4 regions of the Paenibacillus sp. FSL H3-0329 genome follow, and region 2 is predicted to be linked to each of the others. Evidence: riboswitches for the same ligand, from Rfam matches in the RefSeq annotation. Region 2 holds a riboswitch; each other region holds the start of a gene.
What was found. A riboswitch is a leader RNA that binds a small molecule or an ion and turns the genes downstream of it on or off. The one in region 2 is predicted to bind cyclic di-GMP.
Positions count from the first base shown of each region.

Region 1: another riboswitch for cyclic di-GMP. It lies ahead of NSQ66_RS03160 (transglutaminase-like domain-containing protein); the one in region 2 lies ahead of NSQ66_RS20545 (thiamine pyrophosphate-binding protein).
Region 3: another riboswitch for cyclic di-GMP. It lies ahead of NSQ66_RS29560 (NPCBM/NEW2 domain-containing protein); the one in region 2 lies ahead of NSQ66_RS20545 (thiamine pyrophosphate-binding protein).
Region 4: another riboswitch for cyclic di-GMP. It lies ahead of NSQ66_RS10475 (DUF6612 family protein); the one in region 2 lies ahead of NSQ66_RS20545 (thiamine pyrophosphate-binding protein).

Region 1 is NZ_CP150150.1:715,537-719,498, forward strand. It holds gene NSQ66_RS03145 (glycosyltransferase family 2 protein) at 1-643, shown strand, start outside; gene NSQ66_RS03150 (GtrA family protein) at 630-1,037, shown strand; gene NSQ66_RS03155 (class D sortase) at 1,140-1,799, shown strand; cyclic di-GMP riboswitch class I at 1,919-2,001, shown strand; cyclic di-GMP riboswitch class I at 2,076-2,156, shown strand; gene NSQ66_RS03160 (transglutaminase-like domain-containing protein) at 2,170-2,979, shown strand; rRNA gene NSQ66_RS03165 (16S ribosomal RNA) at 3,347-3,962, shown strand, end outside.
Region 2 is NZ_CP150150.1:4,632,705-4,636,666, forward strand. It holds gene NSQ66_RS20540 (HAMP domain-containing methyl-accepting chemotaxis protein) at 103-1,353, shown strand; cyclic di-GMP riboswitch class I at 1,528-1,624, shown strand; gene NSQ66_RS20545 (thiamine pyrophosphate-binding protein) at 1,780-3,420, shown strand; gene NSQ66_RS20550 (carboxymuconolactone decarboxylase family protein) at 3,431-3,799, shown strand.
Region 3 is NZ_CP150150.1:6,698,505-6,702,466, forward strand. It holds gene NSQ66_RS29560 (NPCBM/NEW2 domain-containing protein) at 1-2,019, opposite strand, end outside; cyclic di-GMP riboswitch class I at 2,278-2,364, opposite strand; gene NSQ66_RS29565 (hypothetical protein) at 2,522-3,088, opposite strand; gene NSQ66_RS29570 (EAL domain-containing protein) at 3,205-3,936, opposite strand.
Region 4 is NZ_CP150150.1:2,432,185-2,436,146, forward strand. It holds gene NSQ66_RS10465 (DUF4179 domain-containing protein) at 1-325, opposite strand, end outside; gene NSQ66_RS10470 (RNA polymerase sigma factor) at 309-827, opposite strand; cyclic di-GMP riboswitch class I at 1,031-1,122, shown strand; gene NSQ66_RS10475 (DUF6612 family protein) at 1,240-2,088, shown strand; gene NSQ66_RS10480 (NADH-dependent flavin oxidoreductase) at 2,201-3,364, shown strand; gene NSQ66_RS10485 (CapA family protein) at 3,444-3,962, opposite strand, start outside.

The DNA.
Region 1 (3,962 bases), 3.0 Mb from region 2:
GGGCTATGATGTTGTATATGCGAAACGCCTGAAGCGCCACGGAGAAACGATGTTCAAAAAGGTCACCGCGAAGCTCTTTTACCGCCTGCTCAGCAGTATGACAAGTGTGGATATTCCTACGGATACAGGCGATTTCCGTCTTATTGACCGTAAGGTATGTGATGTCCTGCGGGGACTTAAAGAAAAGAACCGCTATGTCCGAGGTTTGGTGAGCTGGGTTGGCTTCAAGCAGACTATGGTGGAATATGAACGGGAAGAACGTTTTGCCGGAGAAACCAAATATCCGCTGAAGAAAATGATTCGTTTTGCGTTAGATGGCATCACCTCTTTTTCACATAAGCCGCTTAAGATTGCTACGTATATTGGATTCTTCCTTTCATTCTCTAGCTTTCTCTATTTATTTTTCGTCTTGTTTCAAAAGATATTTTTCACCTCCTGGACGGTTCCGGGCTGGGCTTCCATTGTAGGCGTCAATCTGCTCTTTAACGGTATCGTTCTGATGCTGTTGGGTGTGATTGGGGAGTATATCGGACGGATTTATGACGAGTCTAAAGATAGACCGCTATACATTGTTAGTGAGACTAAAGGCTACCAGAACGAAGAACAACTGGACCGCCGGAAGGACCACAATGATGTCAGATAAGAACTTGCGTGCTGCATTCATACAGTTCCTTAAATTTAATGCCGTAGGTTTGCTCAATACGCTTATTGATTTTGTGATTTTCACATTGTTGAATTCACTAGGGATGGTATACGCATTGGCGCAGGTGATCTCCTATAGTGCAGGTACGGCGAATAGCTTTATTTTGAATAAAAAAGTAACCTTTCGTGATCGCGACCGGGGGAATAAAGAAGGCTTCGACCGCGTGCAGCTGGTCAAGTTTATCGTGCTGAATCTGGTAGTGCTCGGAATATCACTGCTGCTAATGCATCTGTTGACAGACAGACTAGGTATTCAAGTCTTGATCTCCAAGGTGCTGGTTACCTTTATCACGGTGATCATCAATTTCTTTGGAAGTCGTAAATGGGTATTTTAAACATTAATTTCAGGCAGAAGGAGTTGCTATGCTTAAAGGCAAGTAGCTGTTTCTGCTTGATTTGTATATAACCATAGAAACAATATACGGAGGTGAATAACATTGCGTAAATTCTCCTATCTACTCATACTGGCTGGGATACTTATCATGTTATATCCGACAGCTAACGAATGGTACAACGACAGGCAGCAGGAGAAGTTATTAGAAACGGCTGAACTAAGCACTGCCGATAGTACTCCCCAGCCAGATTTGAAGAGCAGGTATGCTGAAGTTACTCAGCTGTTAGCAGAGGAATCGGTTCTGGATGCTCAGGCACAGCCCCAACCCCAAGAGACAGAAAAGCCTGAACCGGAGATTGAGGTCGGTGGCAAAGTAATCGCACTAATTGAAATCGTTAAGATTGATTTGAAGCTGCCTGTATTAGAAGGGGCTACAAAAGCTAATATGAAACATGCTGCAGCCCATATGAAAGAAACGGCACCCCTTGGAGAGATCGGAAATGCTGCAATCGCGGCGCATCGGGCTAGAACTACGGGTCGTTTGTTTAACAGATTGAATGAGGTTGTTGTGGGGGATGTTATCACGGTAAAGACTAGTGATCAGGTGTTTAACTATGAGGTATACGATATTTCTGTTGTAGATCCGAGTGATGTCTCCGTTCTTGACGGGAATGACAAGGATAAGATTCTTACTCTGATTACATGTGATCCGCTAGTGAATCCAACGCATCGGCTGATTGTTCATGCTAAATTAACAAAATGAGAATAGTGAATGACAAGAAAACACAAATACCGGGAGATATTTATAAAATAATGGGTAATCTAGTAAATTAGGTCTTGTTCACAACTATAAATATGATAGTATTATACTATAAAAGCTAAACACGATAACGGCAAACCTTCCGAAAGGTAGGGACGCAAAGCTAAAGGGCCTTTTCCCGAAAGGATGGCAGCCAGCTACCGAATGAAGAGGCTTTTTTTGTTTGTTTCAAATGGATTCTATCAATTATATCTAGTAAAGCTAGAACAGATAGAGCTTATACGATAACGGCAAACCTATCGAAAGGTAGGGACGCAAAGCTAAAGGGCCTTCCCGAAAGGATGGCAGCCAGCTACCGAAAGGAGTTTTATCCGTGAAAAAGGTTTATTTTATGCTGGTGGCGTTGTTCGTCCTAATGACTTCAGTTCCGGTAAGTACAGCTCAAGCTGCAAGTGCAGATGCCAGCTGGTTGATTACATCCAAAGTGGCTCAAGGTGTTATTGGTATTAACTATGATATTCCGAAAGATAAAAGAATCAAACTCATGATCACCAAAGATAACAGCAGCTATACTTATAACTTGTATGCTTCTGGACAAGCTGAGGACTTCCCTTTGCAACAAGGAAATGGGACTTATAAGGTTTCTGTTCTGGAGAACACAACCGGTAATAAATACAAAGCGTTATATTCCGAAGTAGTAGACGTAACCATGAGTGACTCGAATTCCGTATATTTGGGCTCCGTACAGAATGTGAAATGGAGTTCTTCTGATAAAGCGATTGTCAAAGCTAAACAATTAGTACAAGGCAAAACAACAGACGAAGAGAAAGTTAAAGCGATCTATAACTATGTAGTTGCGAATGTACAATATGACTACTCTCTTGCTAATAGTGTAACTACTGATTATATTCCAAGCATCGATAAGACATTGACTACTAAAAAAGGGATTTGCTATGATTACGCTTCTCTTTTTGCCGCAATGCTGCGGAGTGTAGATGTTCCTGCTAAGTTGGTAATGGGGAATACAAGCTACGTTACGCAATATCATGCCTGGAACGAAGTATTGCTTAATGGGAAGTGGGTTACCATTGATACTACAGTGGATGCAGGACTTGCAAAGAGTGATAAGAAAACCGATTTAATTAAAGCCTCAAGCAAATATACTGCGGCAAAATACTATTAAATTCGCCGCTAGAAACATAACTCTATTAAATAAACAACTAGCTTAATTATTAAGCTAGTTGTTTATTTTTATATTAGGGGTTGCTTTTCTATTAATAGTTGGGGTATTATAGGTAAGCGTTGTTAGACAGTGTACAGGCGATACAAACGAGGCTGATAAAAAGCTTCGAAAAATAAAGCTTGCATTTCTGAAAACAACATGATATATTATAAGAGTTGCTGCTGAGACATTAAACGGCGTCAACGAGAACTTGATCTTTGAAAACTGAACAACGAGTGAGTAGGAAATCACGCAAGTGAAATCCAAAATTAGAGAATTAATTTTCTCGTCAGATGTTTCAAAATGAGCATATCGCTCTTTTCAATACTAATTGGAGAGTTTGATCCTGGCTCAGGACGAACGCTGGCGGCGTGCCTAATACATGCAAGTCGAGCGGAGTTACTTTGAAAGCTTGCTTTCAAAGTAACTTAGCGGCGGACGGGTGAGTAACACGTAGGCAACCTGCCCTTCAGACTGGGATAACTACCGGAAACGGTAGCTAATACCGGATAATTTCTTTTTTCTCCTGAGAGAAGAATGAAAGACGGAGCAATCTGTCACTGAGGGATGGGCCTGCGGCGCATTAGCTAGTTGGTGGGGTAACGGCCCACCAAGGCGACGATGCGTAGCCGACCTGAGAGGGTGAACGGCCACACTGGGACTGAGACACGGCCCAGACTCCTACGGGAGGCAGCAGTAGGGAATCTTCCGCAATGGGCGAAAGTCTGACGGAGCAACGCCGCGTGAGTGATGAAGGTTTTCGGATCGTAAAGCTCTGTTGCCAGGGAAGAACGTCCGGTAGAGTAACTGCTACTGGAGTGACGGTACCTGAGAAGAAAGCCCCGGCTAACTACGTGCCAGCAGCCGCGGTAATACGTAGGGGGCAAGCGTTGTCCGGAATTATTGGGCGTAAAGCGCGCGCAGGCGGCTATTTAAGTCTGGTG
Region 2 (3,962 bases):
CTACTTAAAGAAGATTTATGACACTTCTCTATAGACCAATGACCTATAAATCCCCTATAATAACACCATTACATAAAATTTAATAAGGGGGACATTTTACCAATGAGCTGGATGCACAAACTTCCGTTAAAACAAAGAATTGTTGCCGGATGTTACCTCGTTGCCGCACTGTTTGCTATTCCTGTCTTAGTTACGTTAATGATTCTAGGTCAATTTCTCGTAGGAATTATACTAGTAGTTGTTCTTGCAGGTCTGACTTTACCTGTTGCTCGCTTCGTGGAGAGAACGCTTACATCATCTTTTGATGATATTGCTAATGTATCTCACAGTATTTCGAAGGGGGATTTCACTAGCAGAGCGGACGAAAATGGTTCAATGGGTGACGTAAGCCGCTCCTTTAACACAATGATTGATAAGCTCAAGAAGATTCTGACCGATGCATCGCAGATCACCCGTCAAGTAATGGATGCAAGCCGCGGAATCGAAGATAAGAACCAGAACCTGAAAATTGTTATGGCACAAGTAGCCTCTTCTTCTACCGAGCTCGCTCTTGGTGCAAATGAAATATCTACGGATATCGCTGATATGACAGAATCCATTAAAGACATTGAGACCAAAGTATCCAATTATACGAACTCCACCAAAGAAATGAACAGACGTTCAATACATACCTTAGAACTTGTTGAGCAAGGGCGCCAATCCGTAGATACACAGGCTGAAGGCATGCGTAAAAACATAGAGGCTACACAAAAAGTGGCTGATACTATTGAAGCTCTCTCACAAAATGCCCGCGGGATTACGATGATCACCAAGACCATCACAGAGATCGCTGAGCAGACCAACCTGCTGTCACTCAATGCCTCCATCGAAGCTGCTCGTGCCGGAGAGCATGGTCGGGGTTTTGCCGTTGTCGCTCAAGAGGTTCGCAAGCTTGCTGAGGAATCTACGGCTTCCACAAAAGAAGTATTCGGTTTGGTCCGCAGCATTGAGTCAGATATTAAACAAGCCATCGATAATATCGCCATCAATGAAGAGGTTGTGCAGGTTCAGAATGAAATGATCACTCAATCTGCCCATATTTTCGCACAAATTGTACAAAGCGTGCAGTACATTACCGAGCAAATCTCTTCATTCTCTGCGGAGAGTGATCTTATGCTAGAAAGTGCCTTGAAAATTTCCAGTGCAATTGAGAATATCTCAGCAATCACCGAAGAAACCGCTGCAGGCACTGAAGAGGTATCGGCGGCTATGAATGAACAGATTAATGCCCTGCAGTCTGTTGCAGAAGAAACGGAAAAAATGACCCAGGCCGTATTTAATCTGCAAAAAACCATTCATATCTTTAAATTCTAGTTCAAAACTATCAACTGCCACCTAAGCTGAGTCTTAGGTGGCAGTTTTTTTCGCGAGGCAAAACTTCATCTCTTGGACAAGACTTTCGTCAAATTTCGAGTTTTTTTAGCGGATTATGTTGACAAAAATTAATGAGGAATATATTGTAAAGGAAAATTATTCTTATCAACTATAAATTAATATTGGCAAAATCCTCGAAAGAGGATGACGCAAAACCATGGATCTACAGCCTCATTTTTTCGTTTGAGGCCATGATTGCCAGGTTGCAGAGGAACCAGGACGGCTGAACTATTGTTCAGTCTTAGCGGCGCCTTATGCCACCAACCTGTGCTTACTATAGAGCACAGGTTTTTACTTTTTGAGTATATTGATCTATCGTATCTATTCGGTAGATTAATAACTAATATATATCAAAAAACTTGTGAGGTGTTTCTTTTGAAGACAGTCGCAGATTACATGGCGGAAGCACTACGTAACCTAGGAGTCACCCATTCTTTTGGGATCATTGGCAAATCGATTTGTCCAATAGTTCTAAAGATGGTCGATTACGGTATTGAATTTATTCCCGGCAGACATGAAGCAAGCTCCGGATTCGAAGCAGCAGGGTATGCGCTGAAAACGGGTAACCTAGGCGTAGCATTTGGTACTTCTGGTCCTGGTGGAACTAACCTGCTCACAGCAGCAGCTCATGCGAAAGCTAACAACCTACCTGTCCTGTTTATTACCGGCCACCAATCCATTACAGAGCTTGGAATTCCTCAATGTCAGGACTCCACCTCTTTTCTGGCTGATTTAGCTGATATGTTCAGACCTGCCACCTTGTTCAGTAAATTGGTTGAACGTGGGGATCACTTTGGTACTATTTTTAATCATGCGATTTCTGTGGCCCTGGCCAAACGGGGTCCTGTTCATCTTTGTATTCCTTTTGATGTACAAACTGAAGTATTGGAAGAATGCAATATTGTAATCCCTGAAAGAGAGTCTCTAATTAGTCAAGCAAATATCGATAGAGTCATCGATGCTATTCAAGCTGCTAAGAATCCTTTGATTATTGCGGGTAAAGGAATTAACCGCTCCGGAGCACATAAAGAGCTTGTTCAACTCGCAGAAACTTTTAATATTCCTGTAGTAACATCTCCTGGTGGAAAAGGGGCTATAGTCTGGGATCACCCGCTCTATCATGGTCCTATTGGCGTTGGCGGTTCGACCCACGGGGATGATTTATTGAATAAAAGCGATCTGTTTATAGTGCTTGGATCACGTTTAAGTGATATGACCATCTGTAATCTTAAACGGGAGAATCATCCAGCAACTTTAATTCAATTTGATATTGATCCAAGCTTTGTCGGAAAAATCCTATTGTCCAAAACGATACCGGTCACTGGGGACCTGCGCGATAATTTGGTGCACTGCCTAAATCATATTGACCCAAGCACAATCACCAAACGCGAGGCTTTGGCCGATGCTGATTATTCAGAAGAGCTTCCAACCCTCAAGAATCTTTCACTGGCTTCAGTAATGAGCACTTTAAGTGATTTGATCCCTTATAATAATTCAATTTTCGTTGATGATGGAAGCCATGGATTCCACGCTGCAAAATGGTACAAGGTTAAGAAACCGGGCAGCTTTGTTTTTGATGCTTATTTTGCTTGCATGGGTAATTCGATCGGCATGGCTATTGGTGCAAAAGTTGCAGCTCCTGAAGAAACTGTCCTCTGCATTACAGGTGATGGTTGTTTCATGATGCTCGGCGCTGAGATTAACACCGCTGTCTGCAAAGATATCCCTGTCATCTTTATCGTGGTCAATAATAAGCAACTAGATATGGCTCTTAAGGGTATGGAGAAAACCACAGGTCGTATCGATGGAACTCTATATGAAGTACCAATGGACGCCGTGAAATTCGCTGAATCTCTAGGTGCTAAAGGCTACAAATGTGAGACTGCGGATGAATTCACAGCTGCAATTAAAGATGCGGTAGCTCTAAACCATGTTGCCGTTATTGAACTACTAACAGACCGTGATGAAGTCCCTCCGACTGCACACCGTACTTTGAACCTAAACTAGGAGGCTAACCATGAAGGAAAATATCAACAGTGGTCTCAACCACTTCACGAATCTATCAGGAGACTATGGCGCAAAAGCACTAGCTCCAATTAAAGACCACTTCCCTGACTTGGCTGAATTTATTATGGGGAATGCCTATGGCGATATTTTTCAACGTAATACTATAGCCCCTGACTGGAAGGAAATCGCAGTCATTTCATCTTTAATTTCAATGGGTCAATTCGAACAGCTGGGTGTTCATTATGTTATGGCCCTTCGTGTTGGAGTCACCGTAGAACAGCTTAAAGGCATTCTATTACACTTAGTACCCGTTATAGGGGCACCTAGAATCATCACAGCTTTTAATATCCTGCTTGCAACCATAGAAGAAATCCAATAACCCAACAGTTCGACAACAATATACAAAATTCGACTTTATTATTGCATGCACTTGAAAAATATGCCTATAATAGAGTCGGAATATCCCAATACTTGCTGTATAGTGTCGAATTTTGACTTTTATAAAACAGCTAAGTGGATATATAAAGGGCTGGATATTGCAG
Region 3 (3,962 bases), 2.1 Mb from region 2:
AACATGATCGCTGGCCAGTTCTACCACATCTATGAGTTTACGATCTTGAACATTTGGATGAGCCGCTTTATCTTCGTCTAGTCTTTGTTTGTATGTGATTAAGAAGGTTTTGAATTGTTCTGGATCCGTGGTCTTGGTCATAAAAGGAATCTTTTCTAAACCTTCGAAGCGGATCAATGGCGCTTTCCCTTGTTCCTCTGCTGTATAGGGATTTACGATATAAACGGTGCCGCCCTTAGTCACTTCATGTGCATAATAACTATTCATAGCAAATTCAGGAACGGTTATAATGTTCTTACCTGGACGCAATTGCACACCTCTAGCCCAAACATTCCAAGCGGCCTCTTGTTGAGAAAAGACTAAAGAAGGTAGCTTATCGTTAGAAGCTGCATCCACATAAACGTTGATCGTATCTCCAGGCATTGCAACGAGACCTGTAGGCTGGTTGTTCGTACCAAAACCAATTCTCAGGTTTTCCTGCGCATGCTTTTTCATATCTCCACGTTGTTCCGCCTCAATGATGGTGCCTTCGGTTTGAACTTCACCATTCACTAGCCTCTTAGCTAAATCCAAAGAATCTTTCAGGATTGGATAGAGCGGATGTACTTTTGCCGCTTCCTCCAATTCATTGATTTTTGCAACGTTATTATAAGCAGACACAACCGCACTCATCGTTCCATCTGTGAAAATACCATTTACAGCTTCGCTTACTTTATCTTCTGTATAAAATCTAAATTCAGCCGCAAAAGGTCTGTTAATATTAGCTTTTGTGAACTTAAATTTTAATCTTTTAAACTTCGTCGGTTCGAATTTAAATTCCAGAAAATCATTGGTACTAATCGCGGTTCCGCTAGATACAAGTTGGAAGGTCTCTCCTTTACTCGTCTCTGATGCATAGATTTCAAAAGCCTCTGGGAATCCTTTGCGGTTATCTCTAGCCAAAAAAGCCACTCTGTCCAGCACTTCCGCTTGCGCTAGTTCAAACACGACTTCATTCGTGAAGCTTGCATCATTGTTTTTGTTCGTTTCCCAATGCGTAGTGGGCTGGTCATCCAGCATATATTCAGGCTTCGTACCTGGGTAGCTTCCACCGTTCACCGTTACTTTTGATACGTTTGCATTTGGCATTCTATAAGCTTGGCTATAGGCATTTTCATAGGCTGTACCATACCCTTTTAGCTTCGAAACCTTGGCTGCCGTTGCGTCTACCTGATGGTTCTCCAAAAGGATCTTTGCATTCTCTATCTCTTCTTTAAACTGCGTATACAGTGGATGTGCCTGCACTTCATTCTCTAAAGCTGTTAATTTCTCTGTCGTATTAAAGGCAGCACTAACTTGGCTCAAGGTATCATCTGTAAATAAATTTTTCATTTTAGCAGAGACACTATCCTCTTTATAAAAAGAAAACTCAGCTGCACTCGCCCAATCCTGGTTTGCTTTTTTGTAGACAAATTTAAGTCTCTTAAAGGCCGTAGGTGCGAACTGAATCTCCACTACATCACCGGTTGAGCCTGTATATTCCCCAGAAGACACGAGTGTGAAATCGCCCGCATCTGTAGTGGAGCCATAGATATCAAATTCTTGAGCAAAGCCTTTACCCTTAGCACCGGATTGCCTAGCGGCATATACCATTCTATTTAATTCAGCGGACTCATTGAAAACAAACACAACCTCATTCGTAAACGTTGAACTATTCGGTTTGCCAGTCTCCCAATGCGTGCTCATATCCCCATCCATAGCCTTAGCTATAGGTGAGCCTGAGTAGTTGCCACCGTTATTTGTGATGGTTTTAATATTTGCTGGATTCATTCTAAAAACCTCATTATAGGCATTTAGAACATCCTTGCCGTACAGCTCAAACGGAATAACCGAAGCGTTGCTTAATAAGTTGACCTTACTTTGCGCGACTGTTTTTGTTACCTTTACCTTGCTTGCCTCACTTGCTAAAGCATAACCTGCCTCACTCGAAAAACTGGCCAACATGGCCGCCGATGTAGCGATCGCAATCATTTTCTTCATCTCTTCTTACCCCCAGATGTCATATGAATCTCTCCAGTGCCCAAAAATGGGCACAAAAAAAACTACCCCAAAAGAGTAGCTTGATTGCGTATAAAGTCGCCTAAAAATTAAGACTTAATTTTTATTAAACCTTAACAAGCATAAACGCCTTCGGCGTCCTTATAAGGACGGTAAGCGTTTAAGCGAGAAATATAAGATATTAAGTATAGGTGTATAACTTATACTTTCTTATATTTTAACAAAAAGCGTTACACACTCTTTGGCAGCTGGCTGACAATAGTTATGATAACCTTAGTCCCTATAGCTTTGCGTCCCTACATTTCCATAGGTTTGCCTATGAAGTTTCGAATACATTCAAAGAGTAACATAAGCCTAGATCTGATCGCATGATTAATTGGTATGAAATGAGTATAGGTAATTGCAATTAGTTTTTCTCATGTGATAGATATTATTTATCGACTATCCCGGAAGAGAATGGGATCCTTTAGGACTGGAGGTCTAATTAACTCCCCGATCCGAACAAACGCCGGAACCAATTCCACACATCGCCCGTGATGGGAATTAATCCGAAACCATGTTCGCCAACTGCGATTACACCATATGCCCATTGTCCGATAGCTATGGCACCCCCAGCGATCCTGCCTATCGCTATCGCACCAAACGCCGTATCCCCTATGGCGATGGCCCCCAACGCTTTTTCCGCGATTGCGATCGCTCCTACAGCCACTCCTGCAATCGCAATCGCTCCCACTGCGAAGCCAAGCCAGCTAAGTGCTATTGCTCCAATCGCTAACCACATTCCCAGTGATATTGCTCCTAAGGAAAGTACGCCCACGCTTATCGCACCTATGGAAATCAATCCGACAGCTACATCTCCAATAGCGATTAAACCAACGGCTGTCTTTACACGGGGTTTACTTCCATGACCATACTTTTGACCTGAGTATCGCCCTAAATTACTACGAATACTGATGACCGGAAATGAGGGAGAAGGCCATTGATAATCAATTTCTCGTCCATCAAAGCCCCTAGAATCCGCCCAGCGCGTTACAAATTGATGCCATTTCATATCCATCCCGTCCCCCTTTTCAAATTACCTAAATTATACAACCCCGGGGGTTGGCTGTACTCAGACTCTGACCTGAAATTCTTCTCATCCTCTGGACCGATATATACTCATTAGGATTACTGTTTGGGAATAGGATCAGGCTTTCCAAATAAATATCCCTGAAACAACTGATAACCACTCTGCTTAAGCCATTCAAAGTCCTCTCTAAACTCCACACCTTCTGCTAAAGGAACAGATTGGATTTCTAAAGCCTTTTCTAAAAATTGTTTAGCTATTTTCTGTTTGTTCGGATCACTGGACACGCCTTGAACATATTTCATATCTAACTTCATGTAATGAGGTTTAAGCTCCAATAACATCTCGATTGTGCTGAAGCCTTCCCCAACATCATCTAAAGCGTATTCAAATCCCCGATCCTTGTAATATGTCAAAATAGCTTTCAAATGAGCGAGATCATCCACTTTCTCCGTTTCAACAACTTCAAAGACAAAAAGAGAGGGATCGACACCTAATTGATTAGCCAATTCAACCGTTGATCTTAAGCAGAACTCTGGAGCGTAAATTGATGTAGGGATAAAATTAATAAACGTTTTTTTATTTAAGGGTGCAGCATATTTTACAGCGGTCATTCTACATAACCTGTCTAAAGCATATAAACGCCCACGATTCCGTGCCGCCGCAAAAATCTCATTAGGATAGATAAGGGATCCGTCTTCTTTTTTAAATCTGGATAGGAGCTCGTATGCAAAAATCTCTTCCCTTACGTTCACAATCGGTTGGAAGTAACAAGTAACAAGACCCTTAGTGATAACCTCATCAATCCACTTCATATCCATTACAGTAGACATCTCGGATAGAGGTCTCCATGCTTGGT
Region 4 (3,962 bases), 2.2 Mb from region 2:
CAACACCGTTCAAATTCATTGTTACTCCTGAAATGGAAGTTTGAAGATTATACTGTTGACCGATGCCGTTATTTAATGCATTGCTCACACTTCGACCACCAATTTTATCCCAATTAATCGTCATACTAGCGAATACAGGAATGGTTACAAGTAAGAGGCAAGAGAAGACAATACTGATAGGAATAAGCTTTTTATTAGACCTAGGAGTATTCTGGGAGGCATGCAGATTTCTTTGACGTGTATAAGCTTCTTGTTCTATGGCAGTCCACATCAAATCATAATCCGGTCGGGGAATATGTTTATCTTTTTCAATATAGAGACTCATTACTATTCAGCTCCTTTAGTTGGGTTCCACCCATTCTATTTAGTATTTTAAGTCCCTTGTTCAGTCTGGATTTTACAGTTCCTTCGGGTATGCTCATAACTTTAGAAATCTCGGGTACAGTCAATTCGTTTATAAAACGAAGGACTACTACCATTCTGATTTTGTCAGGAAGCTGACTGTATAACCCTTGTAATTCTTTTTTAGTTTCCTGTCGATCCAAACGTTTTTCTACAGGGTTTGATTCCTCAGACCTGGATAGTAAATAATTACGTACTTCTTTCATCCACCCCGTCTTACGCCTTTTGATCACACTGTTGCACTCATTCGAAGCAATTCGTAAAATCCAAGCTTTCAAGTTTCTTACCTTCGACTTATCCGCTAAGATAACTTTTACAAATACCTCTTGGGAAATATCCTCCGCATCTGCCTGATTTTTCATTAAGTAGTAACAAAAATAATATACTTGTTCTTTATAGAGCTCGAAAATTTCCCGGTCACTCATTTTGCTGCACCCCCTGTCTCTGCTGTTCTCATTAATAAGACTTATAAGCGTATGTAATCGTTCATTTTTCATTTTGATTGTAGTATTTCTTCTGAGTATCATAGCGAATTCGAATGGAAGATAAGTCGTTTACAGGTAATTATAACCATGATAAAATTAGCGGTGGGACATGCGTCCCTAATCTATTAAAACTAATTGAATGTCCGCGTTAAAGGTAAAATCATCGAAAGATGATGACACAAAGCCATGGGTCTAAAGCCTTTCGACAGAAGGAAATGATCGCCAGGCCGCCATAGGGATGTCTTATGAAGCATAAAGGATAGCTCTAAGAATATGTAGTCTATTTTGAGCTCTTTTATTATTTCGACCTATACGGCGTTACATTATCGCAAGGGGCCGAAAGGGGAAGTACATGAACAGTTTTTTCAAAACAATAGGTACTAGTTTGGCAGTAGGTGCTTTATTGCTGTCCGGAACGATCGGATGGATGTCTAATCCAGGAGTAGTGTCTGCAGCTACCTCAACAGTAGTAACCGCGGATCAGATGATCAGCAAAGTAACGGCAGCCTCCAAAGCAATAAAGAATTTCCATCTGGATGTGACCAAAAAACAGGATATTCAAAGCGGCGGGGTGCGTATCAGCAACACCAACACTCTGAAGCTGGATATCAACCGTCTGCCGAATTTTGCCGCAGCAGGCACTGTCGCTAGTAGTCTTTTAGAAACATCGTACAGTCTATATGCCAATGACAAGGAGTTTTACTATCTTGTAGACGGAAGTGAACTGATCGATGAATCTGAAGATGAAGGTTACGACGATGACGGGGAGCCGATCGATCCTGATGCACAGTATTGGCTTGGACTGGAGAAAACGGAATGGGATGCCTTTTACTCTAAAGGCCAATACGATCCTGTTTCCATGCTTGATTCGGTCAAAAGTTATAAAAAATCCATGAAAGTCAGCACGGCTGGCGCACAAACGGTCTTACAATTCACGGTAACCGATCCGACAGCAGCTAAGGGGATAATCAAACTCTATGACCAGGAGAACCTCTGGGATGGTGAGACAGTTCAACCCAAAAGCGTAACGTGGAAATTATTCGTCAATACTAAGACCTGGCAAACGGAAAAGCTGACAGTCGATCTGAGTTATGTGCTGGTAAGTGACGGAGCCAAAGATACATACACCACGAAAATCGAAGCTAAATATTCCAAGAATAATAAAGGTACAGCCATTGTAAAACCGGCCGAACTAGAATAATAAGGACGATTCATATCGAGCAAAAAGCGCTGTTCCGCTGAACAGCGCTTTTTGTTGTATTCAACAGCAGTTCTTTATTAGTTGACAAGAATAAATCATTGCTGTAATTTATATGTATGCGCATGTATATAATATTTTATCTAAATATAATTTAATGAAAGTTGGGAAAAAGATGATAGCACTAGACACAGCATTAACTTTTCGCAGAGGACTGACATTAAAAAACCGAGTGGTTATGGCTCCAATGACCACCCGAATGAGCTTTTATGACGGTGTAGTAACACAAGATGAATTGAAATACTATTCGCTAAGAACGGGCGAAGTAGGTGCGGTCATCACTGCGGCAGCAAATGTACAGGAGGGTGGAAAAGGATGGGAAGGTGAACTTAGTGTTTCCTCCGATCAATTTATTCCTAGCCTTAGCCGATTAGCATCTACTATTAAACGAAATGGAACAAAAGCTATTTTACAGCTTTTCCATGCAGGAAGAATGACAGATTCAAAAATATTGCGTGGCGTACAACCCGTTTCCTCCAGCGCCATTGCTGCCGAACGTCTGAATGCAGAAATTCCAAGAGCATTAACAGAAGATGAAATTTTCGGTGTAATTGAGGATTTTAAAAAAGCGACTCAACGTGCTATTCAAGCTGGATTCGATGGGGTAGAAATTCATGGAGCAAACACATATTTAGTCCAACAATTCTTCTCTCCACACTCCAACCGTCGTGAAGATCAATGGGGCGGAAGCTTAGAGAAAAGATTTAATTTCATTAACCAATTAGTGGATGCAGTTATTGCTGTCGTTGACAATTCAAAGGTTAAGGATTTTATTGTCGGTTATCGTTTTTCTCCAGAAGAATATGAAGAGCCTGGCATTAAAATCACAGACACCTTTTATCTTATTGATAAATTAGCTGATAAAAAGCTGGATTATCTGCATATTTCATTAGGGGATTTTAAGAAAGTTTCTGCATCAGAAGATTTTAAAGAAAAATCAATCCTGCAATATGTACATGAGAAAATCAATGGCCGTGTACCTTTAATTGGGGTAGGAGATATCCGTACCAAACAGGACGCAGAGGAAACGTTGACAAATGCTGAATTAGTAGCAGTAGGACGATCTCTTATCATTGATCCTCATTGGACAAGTAAAGTGCTGGAGGGTAAAGAAGATATCATCAGAAGAGTACTTGCTGATCAAGATAGAGAAGAACTCGTAGTAGAGAATGGTATTCTAGAATTCCTTAAATTAATGATGCCTGATCGTTTACGCTAAACCCAAACACAGTTTTGAGCGCTAAATCTATAACGTTCCGCGGTAAATTTCGCGGAACGTTATTTTTGTGTAATGACTTCTATTCCCTCTTTAAAATTGTTGTCGTATGTTTCAACATTCGATTCATGAGATTTCGCCGCTCTGTTTTTATGTCGGTGTCGCTTCTCTTTAATGCGTCGCGGATGGGGATGACCTCTGTAATTTTCCTGCCGCTTTTTATTCTTCGATCTACACAAGTCGGGATGTAACCTACGTTGGTTATACTCGTGTGTCCTTTTTCATCCTTCTTTATTTTAAGCGTAAGAATGACACCGCTTTGTGTATAAGGAATATTCATTAGTTTAGTCGAAACAAAATTCCCCAATGAGTAAATAACGAATTGTTTTTTTCCACGAAGCGCTAACGGTTGAAGAACATGTGGGTGAGACCCCAGTATGATGTCGGCGCCATTTTTAAAGAAGAGATTGACCAGTTCTTTTTGTCTCTTGTTTGGAGTGTAACGATATTCGCTTCCGAAATGCAGATAAAGCAAGACTAGATCGACTTTCTTTTTTAAATCTCGAATCTCGCGAATGATCTTGGGCGTAGATATCCGGTT